4 regions of the Paenibacillus sp. ISL-20 genome follow, and region 1 is predicted to be linked to each of the others. Evidence: predicted binding sites of a transcription regulator. Region 1 holds the regulator's gene; each other region holds the start of a gene.
What was found. The regulator Rex, encoded in region 1, represses fermentation and respiration genes when NADH is low (regulators of the CRP and FNR family bind a similar motif). The targets are predictions, from matches to a motif close to TTGTGAAATATTTCACAA.
Positions count from the first base shown of each region.

Region 2: ric (iron-sulfur cluster repair di-iron protein) is a predicted target of Rex. The motif match lies at 2,636-2,653, and genes of this name have one in related genera.
Region 3: pflB (formate C-acetyltransferase) is a predicted target of Rex. The motif match lies at 2,193-2,210, and genes of this name have one in related genera.
Region 4: J7E85_RS21695 (cytochrome ubiquinol oxidase subunit I) is a predicted target of Rex. The motif match lies at 1,140-1,157, and genes of this name have one in related genera.

Region 1 covers NZ_JAGGRD010000009.1:37,970-42,319, reverse strand. The annotation lists gene dinG (ATP-dependent DNA helicase DinG) at 1-2,080, shown strand, start outside; gene J7E85_RS05555 (redox-sensing transcriptional repressor Rex) at 2,154-2,819, shown strand; gene J7E85_RS05550 (amidohydrolase) at 2,794-4,095, shown strand; gene J7E85_RS05545 (cell wall elongation regulator TseB-like domain-containing protein) at 4,127-4,350, shown strand, end outside.
Region 2 covers NZ_JAGGRD010000035.1:50,396-54,745, forward strand. The annotation lists gene J7E85_RS20055 (GerAB/ArcD/ProY family transporter) at 1-781, opposite strand, end outside; gene J7E85_RS20060 (spore germination protein) at 784-2,418, opposite strand; gene ric (iron-sulfur cluster repair di-iron protein) at 2,683-3,381, shown strand; partial or broken gene J7E85_RS35160 (transposase) at 3,606-3,692, opposite strand; gene yfmT (benzaldehyde dehydrogenase) at 3,933-4,350, shown strand, end outside.
Region 3 covers NZ_JAGGRD010000009.1:203,847-208,196, reverse strand. The annotation lists gene adhE (bifunctional acetaldehyde-CoA/alcohol dehydrogenase) at 1-1,966, shown strand, start outside; gene pflB (formate C-acetyltransferase) at 2,285-4,350, shown strand, end outside.
Region 4 covers NZ_JAGGRD010000036.1:177,844-182,193, forward strand. The annotation lists gene ade (adenine deaminase) at 1-951, shown strand, start outside; gene J7E85_RS21695 (cytochrome ubiquinol oxidase subunit I) at 1,240-2,643, shown strand; gene cydB (cytochrome d ubiquinol oxidase subunit II) at 2,630-3,646, shown strand; gene cydD (thiol reductant ABC exporter subunit CydD) at 3,646-4,350, shown strand, end outside.

The DNA.
Region 1 (4,350 bases):
CCAGGACATGATGTTCCAGGAAGTGATGCAGGCACTCGATAACAATAAACATTTATTAATCGAGGCTGGCACGGGAACAGGCAAATCCCTCGGGTATTTGCTGCCGTCGATTTATCAAAGCGTGAAGCAGGAACAGAAGGTTATGGTGAGCACGCATACAATCAACCTTCAAGAACAGCTGCGTGACCGGGATATTCCCCTGCTCACCCAGGTTGTTCCTTTTCCTTTTAAAGCGGCTATTTTCAAGGGAAGAGGCCATTATTTGTGTTTGAGAAAATTTGAACATAAAATAAATAGAAGAGATTTTCATTCCCCGAAGGAAGATGTGATCACCGCGGCGCAGATGCTGGTCTGGCTGACCCAGACGGAGAACGGGGATGATGAAGAGCTGAACTTTGGCGGTCGCGGAGGGGATTTCTGGGAGACCATCTCCAGCGATTCGGATTCCTGCCTTGGCCGTGCCTGCCCATGGTTCCGCAAATGCTACTATCACAGGGCCAAACATGAAGCGGGCATCGCGGATGTTGTCATTACGAACCATTCGAAGCTGTTCACCGACGTAAAAGCGAATCATCAGCTGCTTCCGAGTTATGAGCGTCTCGTCATTGATGAAGCGCATCATCTGGAGGACGTCGCCGGCAAGCACCTTGGCTTGCAAATGAAATATTTTTCGGTTGTCCATACGCTGACCCGTATGTACAAAGACAGCCGCAGCGGTCAGCTTCCGGCTCTTCGCCAGCTGCTGCAAGCATCATCGCATGAGAAGGCTGTCGAGTGGTCCTCCATCATAGACCGGATTTATCCGGATCTGATCACCGCAAAAGAGAATTGGGACCGGCTCAGCGATCAATTGTTCGGACTGCTTCCGGAACGCGGAGACGCGACTCCAGGGGATGCCGGTCAATTCTCGCTTCGCTTATCGCCTCTGAAGAAGCCGAAGGATTGGGATTCGCTGGCCGAGCTGGAGCATCAAATTCATGTGACGCTAGGCGATGTCGTTCGCAAGGGTGACAAGCTGATCGCCGAAATGAAGGAAGATCTGGACGACTACAGCGCGGACAGTCTGTTAACAGACCTATCGGGTCTGTTTAAGGACCTGGCCGCACACCGCGAGGACCTGAGGTCCTTCATGGCTCTGAATGATGAAGGCACGGTATACTGGATGGAGGCTAACGGGAATTTCCGCGGCAAATCGATGCAGCTTTATGCAGTGCCTGTCGATGTAAGCACCCACTTGAAGGAATTGTTTTTTGACAAGAAACAAAGCGTGATCCTGACATCGGCGACCTTGTCGGTGGATAAATCGTTTCAGTTCATGATCGAGAACTTGGGTCTTCAGGAAGCGGCAGATAGCGGCAACCTGAACACGGTTCTGCTGCCATCCCCGTTTAATTACAGGGAGCAGGCCCTCCTTGTCGTGCCGCGCGATTTTCCGAGCGTGAAGGGCTCGGTCGGGGATGCACTCTTTGTGAATACACTTGTGCAATCATTGGCCGATACGGCAATCGCTACGCATGGCCGCATGCTTGTGCTGTTCACCTCGTACCGCATGCTGCGTCAGGTGCACGAGCCGTTGAAGGAGGCGCTGGCATCCAGCGATATTACGGTACTGGGACAAGGGATGGACGGAACCAGCCGTACCAAGTTAATCCGGAGATTCCAGGATACCAGCGCTTCGGTCCTGCTGGGTACCAGCTCCTTCTGGGAAGGGGTAGACATACCTGGTGAGGCGCTCACTTGCCTTGCGATCGTCCGGCTGCCGTTCCAGCCGCCGAATCATCCCTTGGTCGAAGCCAAGAGCGAATTGCTGCAGCAGCAGAAGAAGAACCCGTTCATGAAGCTTTCGGTTCCGCAAGCGGTCATTCGCTTCAAACAGGGATTTGGCCGACTGGTGCGGACCGCGCAAGATAAGGGGATTGTCATTGTCTACGATACCCGGGTCATTGAATCCTATTACGGGAAATATTTCTTATATTCTTTGCCGGGGCCGAAGATGGAGCATATGCCGACAGAGGGGATCGTTCCCCGAATTTCGGAATGGCTGCAGGAAGAGGCAGGCGTAGAGAACCAAGCTGAATAAAAGTGAAACAATGAACGAAATGATCGGTCACAAAAAAATGTAGTTATTAACCTATTATTTAGGGGGAGCATGAATGAAATCGGAAAAAATTTCGGAAGCCGTGGTCCGCAGATTACCTGTATACTTGCGCTATTTGAATGAGCTTCAGAAAAGGGAGGTTTCCACGGTTTCCTCCCAGGAACTGGGACAAAAACTGGACCTCAACCCTGCTCAAATTCGTAAGGACCTAGCGTATTTCGGTGATTTTGGACGGAAAGGGATCGGATATGACGTATCTTATCTGATCGAGAAAATTCGCCAGATTCTAAAGCTGGACCAGAAGATCAATGTCGCATTGATTGGGGCCGGTAATCTTGGACATGCATTATCGAATTACAATGCATTTCTGAAGGACAATATGAAGATTGTGGCGGTTTTCGATTCGTATTCTCCCAAAGTTGGTATGAAAATTAACAATTTGGTTGTACAGCCGATGGAGGAACTGGAGAAGACGGTTCATGAGTACGGCATTCGTATCGGGATAATCACCGTTCCGGATTTTGAAGCGCAGAATGTAGCCAATCAGCTTATCGCCGCAGGCATCGAGGCTATCCTGAATTTTGCGCCAACCATCCTGAAAGCCCCATCCCATATCCGGATTCATACGGCTGATTTCACTACGGATTTGCAGAGTTTGGCCTATTATTTGGATAACGGTAAGGAGGATGCAGCACATGACGACAACGAAGTGGATGGTTAAGAACGGAACGTTTGCGGTACTAGAGGAAGGAAGATCCGTGTTACGCGGATATATGGTTGTGGAGAATGACCGGATAACCTACCTGGGTGAAGAAGAGCCACCCGTCCAAGAGGGAACAGAAATTATCGACGGAACTCATCTGTTTTTCCTACCTGGGTTGGTGAACACGCACGGACATGCAGCGATGTCGCTGCTCCGCGGTTATGGCGACGATCTGGCACTGCAGGTATGGCTTCAGGAAAAAATGTGGCCTATGGAAGCCAAATTCACGGCCGACGATGTATACTGGGGAACCGCACTCTCCGTGCTGGAGATGATCAAAGGTGGAACCACGACGTTTGTGGATATGTATGATCATATGGATCAGGTTGCTAAGGTTGTGCAGGATTCAGGAATGCGCGGCGTTCTGACACGCGGTGTGATTGGATTATGTCCGCCTGAGGTGCAGCAGCAGAAGCTGGATGAGGCGGTTGCATTCGCGAAAGACTGGCATGGCAAGGCTGACGGGAGAATTACGACGATGATATCGCCGCATGCACCTTATACATGCCCGCCGGATTTCATCGAAAAATTCGTTCAGGCATCCCATGATTTGAATCTGCCTTTGCATACCCATATGTCCGAAACGGAAACGGAAGTAGCTCAGAATGTAAATGACTACGGACTTCGCCCTGTCGCCCATTTGGAGAAGCTTGGCATGTTCTCCCGTCCAACGCTGCTTGCGCATGCCGTCCATCTGACCGATGAAGAAATCGATATCCTGGCCAAGCATCAAGTCATGGTGTCGCATAATCCAGGCAGCAATTTGAAGCTTGCCAGCGGCATTGCACGCGTGCCTGCACTGCTGAAAGCCGGGGTCACCGTGTCATTGGGTACCGATGGACCTGCGAGCAATAATAATCTGGATATGTTTGAAGAGATGCGTCTGGCGGCATTGATTCATAAAGGGATAAGCGGGGATCCAACCGCAATTCCTGCATCTGAAGCGCTTCGGATGGGTACAGAGTATGGAGCTAAGTCAGCCTTCCTTGCGGATATCGGTACGCTTGCGGTAGGTATGAAAGCAGATATGATCGCACTGAATACGGATCAGGCGCACTTTCTTCCGAAGACGGATTACATTTCTCATGCTATCTACTCCGCTAGTGCGAAGGATGTTGAGCATGTATGGGTTGACGGTAAGCAGGTAGTGAAGAATGGCGCGAGTCTTACTCTCGATGAGGAACGTATCCGCCGGGAAGCGCAGCGTGCCTTTGAGCGTCTTACAACCCTCTAGGGAATAATCAAGGGGAGCGAGGAAGACGGATTTGAAGAAAAAAACGAAGTGGATATTGCTGAGTGTGTCCAGCGTGCTGCTGTTACTGCTTGGTCTACAGCTCTATTATTCATATGTTATGAAAGATACTTGGAATGAAGAAAGAATGGCAATTGTTGCCGCCAAACAGCATGGCCAATTGGTTACGTCCGGGAAGACCTATAAATCGGTGTGGGGCGAGGATAATAACTATTGGGTGGTAAGCGGGAAGGATCA
Region 2 (4,350 bases), on a different contig from region 1:
GTAATGAAGTTGCTTTTGCCAGCTCCAGCGTCGGCCATAATAGCTTCTTTGTCTCTTCTGCCCCAAATACGCTAACCGTTGCCGTGACGATTAATATATACAGCACCCCGCTAATCAGCATCGCCCATATGCTGGACCGCATTGCTCTTTCGGGTTTGCACATGGCAGGGATGACCATCATCATAATAAAGTATCCTTGGAACATGGTGGATAACGTAATAATGCCTGCCGGTATTCCTCGAATTTCATTCCCCATCACAGGAAGAACATTGACGGTGTCCGCGTTTTTTAACGACAGGGCGACGATCAACAGCGCAGGAATTAGGATAAAGGGGCTGTAAAATAAGTGAATGCAAGCAAAGGTCATGATATTTCGGCGTGAAGAAAAAGCAGCCAGGAGCAGCATGACCAGTACAGTCACCTCCAATGGCGTATTTTTCAGAACGGCTGTGACAACAACCTCTCCGAATTCCCTTGCAACAAGAGAGCTTAAGACGGCAAAGAAAGCAATCGATAGAAGGCTTCCAATTCTACCGAGCCATTTGCCGATGATGATCTCGCCATACTCGATGTAAGAGTCATTCGGGAACCGCATACCAAGCCGGGTCATGAAAAAAAGTCCGATAAACGCTAACAGCATTCCCAAAAAAGTGACTAACGGAGCTCCTGCATCTGCGGCCTTTACCGCAGCCAAGGGAAGTGCAAGAACGCCTACTCCAACGATGGTGCTGATCGTAACGGCAGAAGCCTGCAAGACAGTGATTTGGCGCTGTTCATTCATGGTTAACGCCCTTTCTCGTCGTTAGGATGGACGGGATCCATAATATGGGATGAAGAATGATCCACCTGTTCCTTCATTTGATCACCCAGTCTTGTTTTGCTAATCGGATGGAGGAAGGAAGGTCGGTTCTTCATCTTCCACAACGGGCCACGGGTCAGGAGATCCCGCATGCCTTGAAAGTTGCCAGGCACAAATGGGGTTAAGTACGGGACCCCGAACGACTTAAGTGACAATAAATGATTGGCGATCAAAATGATTCCGACCATGACGCCATATAAACCGAAGATACCGGCTAAAATGATCAGCGGAAAACGAAGCAGGCGAAGAGCCAGAGCCGCATTGTAGGCCGGCGTTGCAAAAGAGCCAATGGTCGTTAAAGCGATAATAACGACGGTTATCGGGCTCGCGAACCCGGCCGCTACCGCGGCCTGCCCGATGACGAGCACGCCGACAATGGATAAAGCCCCGCCTACCTGTTGCGGCAAGCGTATGGTTGCTTCTCTTAAAACCTCCATCGAGATTTCAATGACAAGCACTTCGATCACGGCTGGGAAGGGTACGCCCGCACGTCCGCCAGCAACGGCGACCGCAAATTCTGTGGGGATCAGCTCAGGATTAAACGAAATAATCGCCACATACAGCGCGGGAAAGACCAATGAAAATACTAAAGCAACCAGACGGGACATTCGGATCGCACTCATCAGAACGAAGCGTTCGGTATAATCTTCAACGGTCTGATAGAACTGGCTAAACACGGTAGGCGCGATCAAGGCCAGAGGGGAGCCATCGACCAAGATGGCGACTCTTCCTTCCAGCAGATTCGCCACGACTTTGTCAGGTCGCTCGGTATACTGGATTTGCGGAAAGGGAGACCAATGGTTGTCTTCGATGAATTGCTCCAAATAACCTGAATCCAGAACGGCGTCGATTTCAATGGCATCCAGCCGTTTTTGTACTTCTTTGATGATTCCGGGATTGGTTATGCCGTCCATGTAACACATGGCAACTTTGGATTTGGTTTTCGTTCCGATCTCCATGGATTTCACGCGAAAATCCGGTGTTTGCAGCCGATAGCGGAGTAGAGAGATATTGGTCCCCAGGGACTCTATAAATCCCTCTCTGGCTCCGCGGATGACCTGCTCCGTCGCCGGCTGCTCAATAGCGCGCTGCGTGATCTGACGTGTGTCAATGATAATCGCCTCGTCCAGCCCTTCAATGGCTACGACGGATTGCCCCCTTAGCAGGTTGTCGGTCAGAACAGAGATTTTCCTTTCCGAATACCCCTCGCTATGATAAAGCGTATCTTTCATGATGGTTTGCATTAACGCATCATGCGGGAGATTATTTACATCGATATGGCGCGGCCCATATTTGAGGGGCTTCAATATCGTGTTATTGATGACGGCATGATCCGTCATATCGGAGAAATACAACAATACAGCCGGATGCTGCCCGAACACATGGAAGCCAAATACAATAAAATCGTCACTATCTCCCAGAACCTGTTTGATTTCGGATATGGTTTCTTCCAGATTTACCGATATGTCCATATCCTCTGAGTTCTTCCCATTCGGATTGGCAGAAAGATTATCGCTATCGTTGGGTTGGTTCGAACCCGCCCATGTGGAAAATGACATTGTGTTTACACCTCTCCTAATTCAACCGGGGTCACAGCATTTGGATATTTCGATTAAGTATTTCCTCTGGTTGTTATTTTTATCAAAAAGAAGAAGTCTAAAAAGATGTAGCCTTGGCTCCCGTAGTCTCCGATCCTGATCGTTCACATAGTGTTAGATTTTGGTATGACTGCAATCACATATACGAAGATAGGAGTTTCATATACTTGGGTTGTAAGAGTGAAATAGTTCACAAAGACGCATTTAGTCTAAGGAGGTTTGAACATGAGTTCATTCACGCTTCAGAGTCAGGTATCCGATATCGTTACATCCATTCCGCAAACCGCGGATTTATTCCGATCACTTCGCATTGATTTTTGTTGTGGAGGGCAGGTGCCTTTAGAAGAGGCGGCTAAACAGCGCAATTTGGAACCCGCCGCCGTTTTGGAGCAGGTTCGGTCCGTGGAGAGCAAGTTTGCAGATTATCAAGAAAGCCGTCCGGCTTCACTGAAGGAATCCGAACTGATTGAATACATCCAGCAGAAACATCATGCCTTCTTGCGGGATGAATTACCTGCTTTAACGCCGTATGTGACGAAATTAGCCCGCGTTCATGGGGAGCATCATCCCGAACTTCTTCGGGTGCAGGAGCTTTTCTCGGATTTGAAAAAAGAGCTGCTGGATCATACGAAGGATGAAGACGAGTATGTATTTCCGCTCATTTTGAAATTTGTTGCAGAGCCTAACCACCAGGCTGCAGCGGAGCTTAAGCCGCATGTGTCTGAACTGGAACATGAACATGCTCAAGCAGGCAAACTGCTTCAGGAGCTCCGGGAAGTAACCGCTGATTTCGAACTTCCGTCGGATGCCTGCGGTACGTATCGGTTGGTCTATCAACGGTTGGCGATGCTTGAAAAGGACACCTTCGAGCATATCCATCTGGAAAACAACATCTTGTTCGAACGGATTCGTCAAGCGGTATAACTATGATGACCGTGAAAGTGAATTAACGTCTGATCGGATGAATGTCGAACGAAAAATAACGGGGCCGTCCCAAAAGTAGAATTAGTTGCTTGACGTACGGCTCTCATAAACAGAAAGTGTGTCAATTAAAGCCATGGCGGTGCTCAGGATGTTATCCCACACCGCTATGGCTTCTGTTTTGATCATTGGCTGTTCTCCCTTGCTTGCTGCTTGTAACGATGTTACTTGAGGCTTACGGTGATTTCCCGGTCTCCCTGGGCTTTCGTACATGTTTTTTTGAGCGGACAACCTTCGCAGCTTTCGCTTCGATAGAGCCACTTCCGTATGAAACCGGAGGACGAATCGATTCCGGACAAGCGACAGCGCTCGCCTTTGCCCCCACATTTCGTCCTTGCTCAGAACCATTCCAAGAAATGTGGGGCAACAGCGATGGTAGGAACGATTCGTACATGGAGCGTCGAAGAGGTCAAAGAAAATTCACTTAACAATTACCTGTATTTAGTCGATAATTATATTGATCAGTTGGAATTATTCGACACAGGAGGGTTCATATGGATTACTCGAAATTAGGAAAACAATTCATAGGCGGGGAATGGCGCGACGGTAAGAGTGGTAAAACGCTGCCTGACATCAATCCATACAATGATGAGGTCATTACTGCTTTTCAAATCGCAAGCGTTGCAGACATTGATGACGCATATCAGGCTGCCTATCAAGCTAAGCTGGAATGGGACAAGGTTAATGCTTACCAGAAACGAGACATTCTTGAAAATGCTGTTAAATATATTGAATCGCATGAGGAAGACATTTCCTCCATTATTGTGCAGGAGCTGGGCGGAACACGTCTGAAGGCGGCGTTCGAGATCGGTCTTGTGAAGAATATGATTAAGGAAGCGGCTACGTTCCCCCTTAGAATGGAGGGAAAGATTTTACCTTCCACAGAAGTTGGCAAGGAGAACCGCCTGTATC
Region 3 (4,350 bases), 170 kb from region 1:
CGGCAAGCCGGCCCTCGGCGTAGGACCAGGTAACGTGCCTTGCTTTATAGAGAAGAGCGCGGACCTGGATCAAGCAGTGAACGATTTGATTTTATCGAAGACCTTTGATAACGGCATGATCTGTGCTTCCGAGCAGGCTGTCATTATCGAAGAGCCTATCTATCATACAGTGAAGAAAAAAATGATTGCCAGCGGCTGTTATTTTGTCAACAAGGAAGAGTTGGCGAAACTGACGGCGCATGCGATGGTATCGGAGAAATGTGCGGTTAATCCGTCCATCGTCGGAAAGCCGGCAGCTAAGATTGCCGAGGCTTGCGGTTTCGAGGTACCGGAAAGCACCAAGATCCTGATCGCCGAGCTGGAAGGGGTCGGTCCGGCTTACCCGCTGTCCGCCGAGAAACTGAGTCCGGTTCTGGCCTGCTATAAGGTGAAGGATGCCGAGGAAGGCATAACACGCGCTGAAGAGATGGTTGCTTTTGGCGGCATGGGCCACTCGTCGGTGATCCACTCGCACAATGAGGACATTATTATGCAATTCTCGGATCGGATGAAAACTTGCCGCATCCTGGTGAACCAGCCTTCTTCGCAAGGCGGTATCGGGGATATCTACAACACGAACCTGCCATCGCTGACACTGGGTTGCGGCTCGTATGGACGTAATTCCACTTCGTCGAACGTGACGGCTGTCAATCTAATCAACGTGAAAAGGGTGAACCGCAGAACCGTGAATATGCAGTGGTTTAAAGTACCGGACAAAATTTACTTTGAAAAAGGCTCCACGCAGTATCTTGCTAAAATGCCGGAAATTACCCGTGTTGCGATCGTTACCGACCCCATGATGGTGAAGCTGGGTTATGTGGAGCGGGTAGAGCATTATCTGCGTCAGCGCAGAGTGCCAGTGGCCATCGAGGTCTTCTCGGAGGTCGAGCCTGATCCTTCAACAACGACAGTAGAACGCGGAACGGAGATGCTTACCCGATTCCAGCCGGACTGCATTATCGCCCTCGGCGGCGGATCGCCAATGGATGCAGCGAAAGCGATGTGGTTGTTCTATGAATACCCGGATACGGACTTTAACAATCTGAAGCAAAAATTTATGGATATCCGCAAGCGGGTCTACAAATATCCGAAGCTTGGACGGAAGGCGAAATTCGTTGCCATTCCAACAACGTCGGGTACGGGCTCGGAAGTGACTTCGTTTGCCGTCATCACGGACAAAGGGCTGGGGAATACCAAGTACCCGCTGGCTGACTATGAGCTGACACCGGATGTGGCGATTATCGATCCGGAATTTGTATACACGCTGCCTAAAACAGCGGTAGCCGATACCGGTATGGACGTTCTGACACATGCCATTGAAGCCTACGTATCGGTGATGGCCAGCGATTATACGGATGGGCTTGCCATCAAGGCCATACAGCTGGTGTTCCAATATCTTGAGCAGTCGGCGCTGACCGGTGACAAACTCGCCCGCGAGAAAATGCATAATGCTTCGACGCTTGCCGGCATGGCTTTTGCGAATGCGTTCCTTGGCATCAACCACAGTCTTGCGCATAAGTGGGGCGGCCAGTATCATACGGCACACGGACGCACCAATGCGATCCTGATGCCTCACGTCATTCGTTACAACGCCAAGAAGCCAACAAAATTCGCGGCATGGCCTAAATATACCCACTTTGTGGCAGATGAGAGATATGCTGAAATCGCACGGATTCTCGGGCTGCCAGCAAGAACAACGGAAGAGGGCGTAAACAGTCTGATTGGCGCGATCCGGGAGCTGAACAGCAAGCTCGGTATCGAGGAGTCGTTCCAGCAGCTTGGCATCGATGCTAAAGATTTCGAGAAAAATGTTGAGCATTTGGCGGACCGGGCTTTTGAAGACCAGTGCACAACGAGCAATCCGAAGCTGCCGCTGGTGACAGAGCTCGCAGAAGTTTACCGCAACGCATTCTACGGTCGGTTCTAAATAGGATAGGCTCTGAATGCCGATCATGAAGATCCGTGAGGATGTTGAGGTAAGTGATCCAGGACCAGACTCAGAGTGATAAAAATCACGGAAAAAGATGACTTTGTGATTAATATCACAGATGCGAGGGATTAACAGGACTACAATAAAGGTGTAGCAAGAAGCTGAATCTCAGGTCTTTGATAAAGAAGCTTGAAGGTACAAGGCGGGGTAGTGGCATCATTGATCGTGAAAATAATCACATTTAAAGATCTGAGATAGATCAAGGTGTGGCCTCGCCTGTCCTGCAAGCCCCAGCAAATCTAGGAGGGATTCAATATGTCGGTGATTGAAAAAGAAACAGGCTGGAAAGGTTTTAAATCAGGTAAATGGACCAAGCAAATTGACGTTAATGATTTTATTGCAGAGAACATTACTCCCTATTATGGCTCTGATGAATTTTTGGCAGGACCCACGGATAACACCAAAGCATTGTGGGACATCGTATCGGATTTAACCAAGAGAGAACGGGACAACGGCGGGGTTCTGGACGTGGATGTCCATACACCTTCAACCATCACCTCCCATCAACCTGGCTATTTGGATAAGGATAAAGAACAGATTGTCGGCGTTCAGACCGATGAACCGTTCAAACGCTCGATCCAGCCTTTTGGCGGGATCCGGATGATGATTGATGCGTGCAACGCATACGGCTTTGAAATGCCGCAGGCCGTTGTGGATATTTTTAACGGCATACGCAAAACGCATAACCAAGGCGTGTTTGATGCCTATACTACTGAGATGAGAGCAGCGCGCAAAGCCGGGATTATTACGGGACTTCCCGATGCGTACGGTCGCGGACGTATTATCGGTGACTATCGCAGACTATCGTTATACGGTGTAGATGCTCTTATTCAGGACAAATTGAGAGAACTCGGCGAGCTTGAAGTGGATGCCATGGATGAGCCGGTCATCCGTTTGCGGGAAGAATTGTCTGAGCAAATGCGGGCCCTTAAGGAACTGAAGGAAATGGCGGGTATGCACGGTTTTGACATTTCCAAACCTGCGAATACGGCGAAGGAAGCATTCCAATGGTTGTATTTCGGTTATTTGGCCGCGATCAAGGAACAGAATGGCGCTGCGATGTCGCTTGGCCGAGTATCTTCTTTCCTTGATATTTATATTCAACGGGATCTGGCTGAAGGCAAGCTGACGGAAGAAACAGCTCAGGAACTGGTCGACCATTTCGTTATGAAACTTCGGATCGTGAAATTCCTGCGTACGCCAGATTATAACGAGCTGTTCAGCGGGGACCCAACGTGGGTAACGGAATCCATCGGCGGTATGTCGATAAACGGTGAGACGAGAGTGACCAAGAACAGCTTCCGTTTCCTGCATACCTTGTATAATTTGGGACCTGCTCCAGAACCGAACTTGACGGTGTTATGGTCGGAGAAGCTGCCGGAAGCCTTCAAAAAATATTGTTCGAAAGTTTCCATCGAAACCAGCTCGATTCAATACGAGAATGATGATCTCATGCGTCCGATTTACGGAGACGATTACGGCATCGCCTGCTGCGTATCCGCCATGCGCATCGGGAAACAGATGCAGTTCTTCGGAGCCAGAGCAAACCTCGCCAAAGCGCTGCTCTATGCGATCAACGGTGGTAAGGATGAGAAATCAGGCGCCCAAGTTGGACCGGAATACCCGGCTATCTCCGCCGATGTCCTGAGTTATGATGAAGTCATGAAGCGATTCAAGCCGATGATGGAATGGCTCGCGAAGCTCTATATGAATACACTTAACGTTATCCATTACATGCATGACAAATACAGCTATGAACGGATTGAGATGGCGCTTCACGACCGGGATATCCTGCGCACGATGGCATGCGGCATTGCAGGCCTGTCCGTAGCAGCGGATTCACTGAGTGCAATTAAATATGCGAAGGTGAAGCCGGTACGCAATGAGCAAGGAATTGCAGTGGATTTTGAAATCGAAGGCGAGTTCCCTTGCTACGGCAACAACGATGATCGCGTGGACAGCATCGCCGTTGAATTGGTCGAGACCTTCATGAGCATGATTCGCAAGAACAAGGCTTACCGTGACGCCATGCCGACCCAATCGGTGCTCACGATTACGTCGAACGTCGTATACGGCAAGAAAACAGGAACCACGCCGGATGGACGTAAGGCAGGCGAGCCGTTTGCGCCGGGTGCAAATCCGATGCACGGACGCGATAAGAAGGGAGCTCTCGCTTCGCTGACTTCCGTGGCCAAGCTGCCTTATGAGGATAGTCTTGACGGCATCTCGAACACGTTCTCGATCGTGCCGAAAGCCCTTGGTAAAGAAAGTGATATCCGTGTGAACAATCTGGTTGCGATGCTGGACGGTTATTTTGGCAG
Region 4 (4,350 bases), on a different contig from region 1:
ACGGATGATGTGTATCCGCAGACGCTGCTGAGACTCGGACACATGAACCATGTAGTCCGCCGCGCTATGGAAGAGGGCGTGGACCCGGTTACGGCGATCCAGCTGGGAACGATCAACGTGGCTCGTTATTTCGGCATGGACATGGAGCTTGGCAGCATTTCGCCAGGTAAAACGGCGGATATTTTGCTGATTGATGATCTGTTGAGCATGGTACCTTCCGTTGTGATCACGGATGGCGAAGTGGTTGCAGAGAACGGCCGACTCGTGAAGGCGTTCCCGGTATATCAATATCCGGAAAAGGCATTTAACTCGGTCCGGCTTCAGCGATCGCTTACAGCGGATGACTTTCTGCTGCGCAGCAAATTCGATGCCGCACGTACGGAAGTGAACGTGGTCCGCGTCATCGAGAACAGCGCCCGTACCGCCAAAATGACGGCGGTGCTCTCCGTGCAGCAAGGGGTGATCCAGCCAGACCTGGACCAGGACGTGGTTCAGTTGGCATGCATTGAGCGCCATGGCACGACAGGACAAATCTCGCTCGGTTTTGCGAGCGGCTTCGGACTCAAGTCCGGCGCGGTTGCGTCCACGGTAGCGCACGACAGTCACAATCTGCTTGTGATGGGTACGAATGCCGAGGATATGGCACTCGCGGCGAATGAGCTGGCGGCGTGCGGAGGCGGCATGATCGTGGTACGAGGCGGCAAGGTGCTGGCGAAGGTGGCGATGCCGATTGCCGGTTTGCTGGCGGACCGTCCGGTTGAGATCGTAGCGGAGGAAGTCGCTGCCTTGGAGGAGGCTTGGAAGGAACTCGGATGCTATATCCATGCGCCGTTCATGACCTTCTCGCTGATTGCGCTGCCGGTGATTCCGGAAATCCGCATTACCAACCGCGGGATCGCAGACGTAACGGAATTCAAGCTCATCGAGACCGAGATTGGCGCGGTTCAATAAGATTGCAGCATACACCGAAGCAGGTTGACCTGAGGGCGAACCTGCTTTTTTGGTGCGTAAATACCGGGCTTGGTCTGTGAGCGGTGCCGCAAGCCATGTCCCAATTGATAATCCTCACATATTCCACCGCCTACTTAGTGATTTTCGTCACAAATTTATAACTTTTTGCCCCGGTTTCAGCCCTGATATTGTGATGTTTATCACAATCCTTTAGGGCGTGGTCTGCGACAATACAAAAAGAATCAAATTTGAAGTGATCACGTGAGCTAAAGAAAGGGGTATCTTAATATGGATCCGGTTATGCTGGCGCGAATTCAATTCGCATCGACAACCATTTTTCACTTTATTTTCGTACCGTTGTCCATCGGATTGGCGTTTCTAATTGCCATTATGGAGACGATGTATGTTGTCAAAGGCCAGGAAGTCTACAAGAAAATGGCCAAGTTCTGGGGAAAGCTGTTCCTGATTAACTTTGCGGTCGGGGTTGTGACAGGGATTCTGCAGGAATTCCAGTTCGGCATGAACTGGTCGGATTACTCGCGGTTTGTCGGGGACGTGTTTGGCGCACCACTTGCCATTGAAGCGTTGCTGGCGTTTTTCCTCGAGTCGACGTTTATCGGACTGTGGATATTCGGTTGGGACCGGTTATCGAAGAAGGTCCATCTGCTCAGTATCTGGCTGGTGTCCTTCGGCACCCTGATGTCAGCCTTCTGGATTCTGGCAGCGAATTCGTTCATGCAGCGCCCCGTCGGGTTCGAGATGAACAATGGGCGGGCGGAGATGAATGATTTCTTCGCACTGATTACGAACGGTCAGCTGCTAGTGGAGTTCCCGCACACGATCTTCGGGGCACTGGCAACCGGGGCGTTCCTCGTAGCAGGTGTGAGTGCCTACAAGCTAATGAAGAAGCAAGATTTGGATTTCTTTAAGAAATCATTCCATATCGCCATCGTGATTGGCCTCATCACCTCCATTCTGGTTGCGGTATTCGGTCATCAGCAGGCACAGTATCTGGTGGATACGCAGCCGATGAAGATGGCCGCTGCGGAGAGCCTATGGGAAACGAGTGACGATCCTGCGCCTTGGACGGTCATTGCAGCCATCGATCCGGATAAGCAGGAGAACACGATGGAGTTTAAAATCCCGTATTTGCTCAGCTTTTTGTCCTATAGCAAGTTTTCCGGTGAAGTCATCGGGATGAAGGAGCTGCAGGCGCAATACGAACAGCAGTATGGACCTGGAGATTATATCCCTCCTGTGCGCACCACGTTCTGGAGCTTCCGGATTATGGTGGCCGCAGGCAGCATCATGATTCTGCTGGGGTTGTACGGAGCATGGCTCATGCTGCGCAAAAAGGTCGAAAAGGCCGGCAAATGGTTCCTCAGACTGATGCTGTTCGGTATTTCGCTGCCGTTCATTGCGAACACGTCGGGGTGGATTATGACGGAGATCGGGCGGCAGCCGTGGACGGTATTCGGACTGATCACCACGGAGAACAGTGTTTCACCGAACGTCAGCGCAGGCTCGATCCTGTTCTCGCTGATCATGTTTACCGCCATTTATGCGGTGCTGGCAGCCGTCATGGCGTATCTATTTATCAAAGTCATTAAGAAAGGACCGTATGCGGCGGAGGAAGATGACCACCACGCAAGCGATCCGTTTAATAAGGAGGGCTACAATGCTGTCTCTTAACGAACTGTGGTTTGTGCTCGTTGCCGTATTGTTTATCGGGTTCTTCTTCTTGGAGGGCTTCGACTTCGGGGTCGGGATGTCCACGCAGCTGCTGGCCAAAAATGATACCCAGCGCCGGGTGCTGATCAACTCGATCGGCCCGTTCTGGGATGCTAACGAGGTCTGGTTGTTGACGGCGGGCGGCGCGATGTTCGCCGCCTTCCCGAACTGGTATGCTACGCTGTTCAGCGGGTTCTACATTCCGCTTGTCTTTCTTCTGCTGGCCTTGATCGGACGCGGGGTGGCCTTTGAATTCCGCGGCAAAGTGGGCGATGTTCGCTGGAAACGGGTATGGGACGGTGCAATCTTCACCGGCAGCGTGCTTCCGCCATTCCTGCTTGGCGTTGTTTTTGCCTGCCTGATCCAGGGGCTCCCGATTAACGAAGAGATGCAGCTGCATGCCGGATTGTTTGATGTTGTGAATGGCTATACTGTGGTTGGCGGGCTGACGATGGTGATGCTCTGCCTGCTGCATGGCTTAATGTTCACAACACTGCGCACGATGGGGGATCTTCAGGAACGGGCACGCCGTATGGCCCGGAAACTCCTGCTTCCCGTAGCAGCCCTGTTCGTGGCATTCGGGGTGATGACGTATTTCATGACCGATGTCTTCGAGAAGCGTGGCGTGGTGTTAACCGTGCTGCTAGTGCTGGCTCTGCTCGCATTCTTACTGGGCGGATATTTCATGAACATCAAGCGGGACGGCTGGGCTTTCGGGATGACCGGGGCGGTTATCGCTCTGCTGGTAACGTCCGTGTTCGTGGGCTTGTTCCCGCGCGTGATGGTCAGCTCCATCAATTCGGCATTTGACCTGACTATTTATAATGCGGCCTCCGGACCGTATTCTCTCAAGATTATGACGATTGTGGCGGTAACGCTGCTGCCATTCGTATTGGGCTATCAAATTTGGAGTTACTTCGTTTTCCACAAACGGGTACATGAGAAGGAGCATCTGGAGTACTGATGGGAAAAGATCTGCTGGGATACAAAGGCGCCAAGACGGTATTCTTCCTTGTCGCCGTATGTACCCTGGCACAGAGCATGGCCATCCTCCTGCAAGCCAAGTGGCTGGCGGAAGCCATATCCGCCTTGTTTGCCGGATCAACGCTGCAGGAGCAGGGGGAGACCATTGCCTTGTTCCTGCTTGCATTTCTGGCACGCCACGGCATTTCAGCCGTGCAGCAAGGAATCGCACAGCGCTTTGCCGAGGGGACGGGCACGAGCCTGAGGAAGCAGCTGCTGGATGAGCTGTTTCGGAAGGGGCCGTCCTTTGTCCGGTCGGAAGGAACAGGCAATGTGGTTACGCTTGTGCTGGAGGGCATCGGCAAGTTCCGCAAATATGCGGAGCTGACCATACCGCGCATGATGGGGGCGAGCATTACCCCGGCTCTGGTATGGCTGTACGTGTTCATGACGGACCGGATTTCGGGCATTATTTTGCTGGTGACCATGCCGATCCTGATCGTATTTCTCATCCTCGTGGGGCTTGCCGCCAGAAAGCAGACCGAGCGGCAGCTGGATTCTTACCGGATGCTGTCTAATCATTTTGTAGATTCGCTGAGAGGTCTGACTACCCTGAAGTTTCTGGGACAGAGCCGCAAGCACAGCGAGAGCATACAGCAAGTCAGCGAGGGATATCGAGCAGCTACTATGCGGACGCTGCGCGTG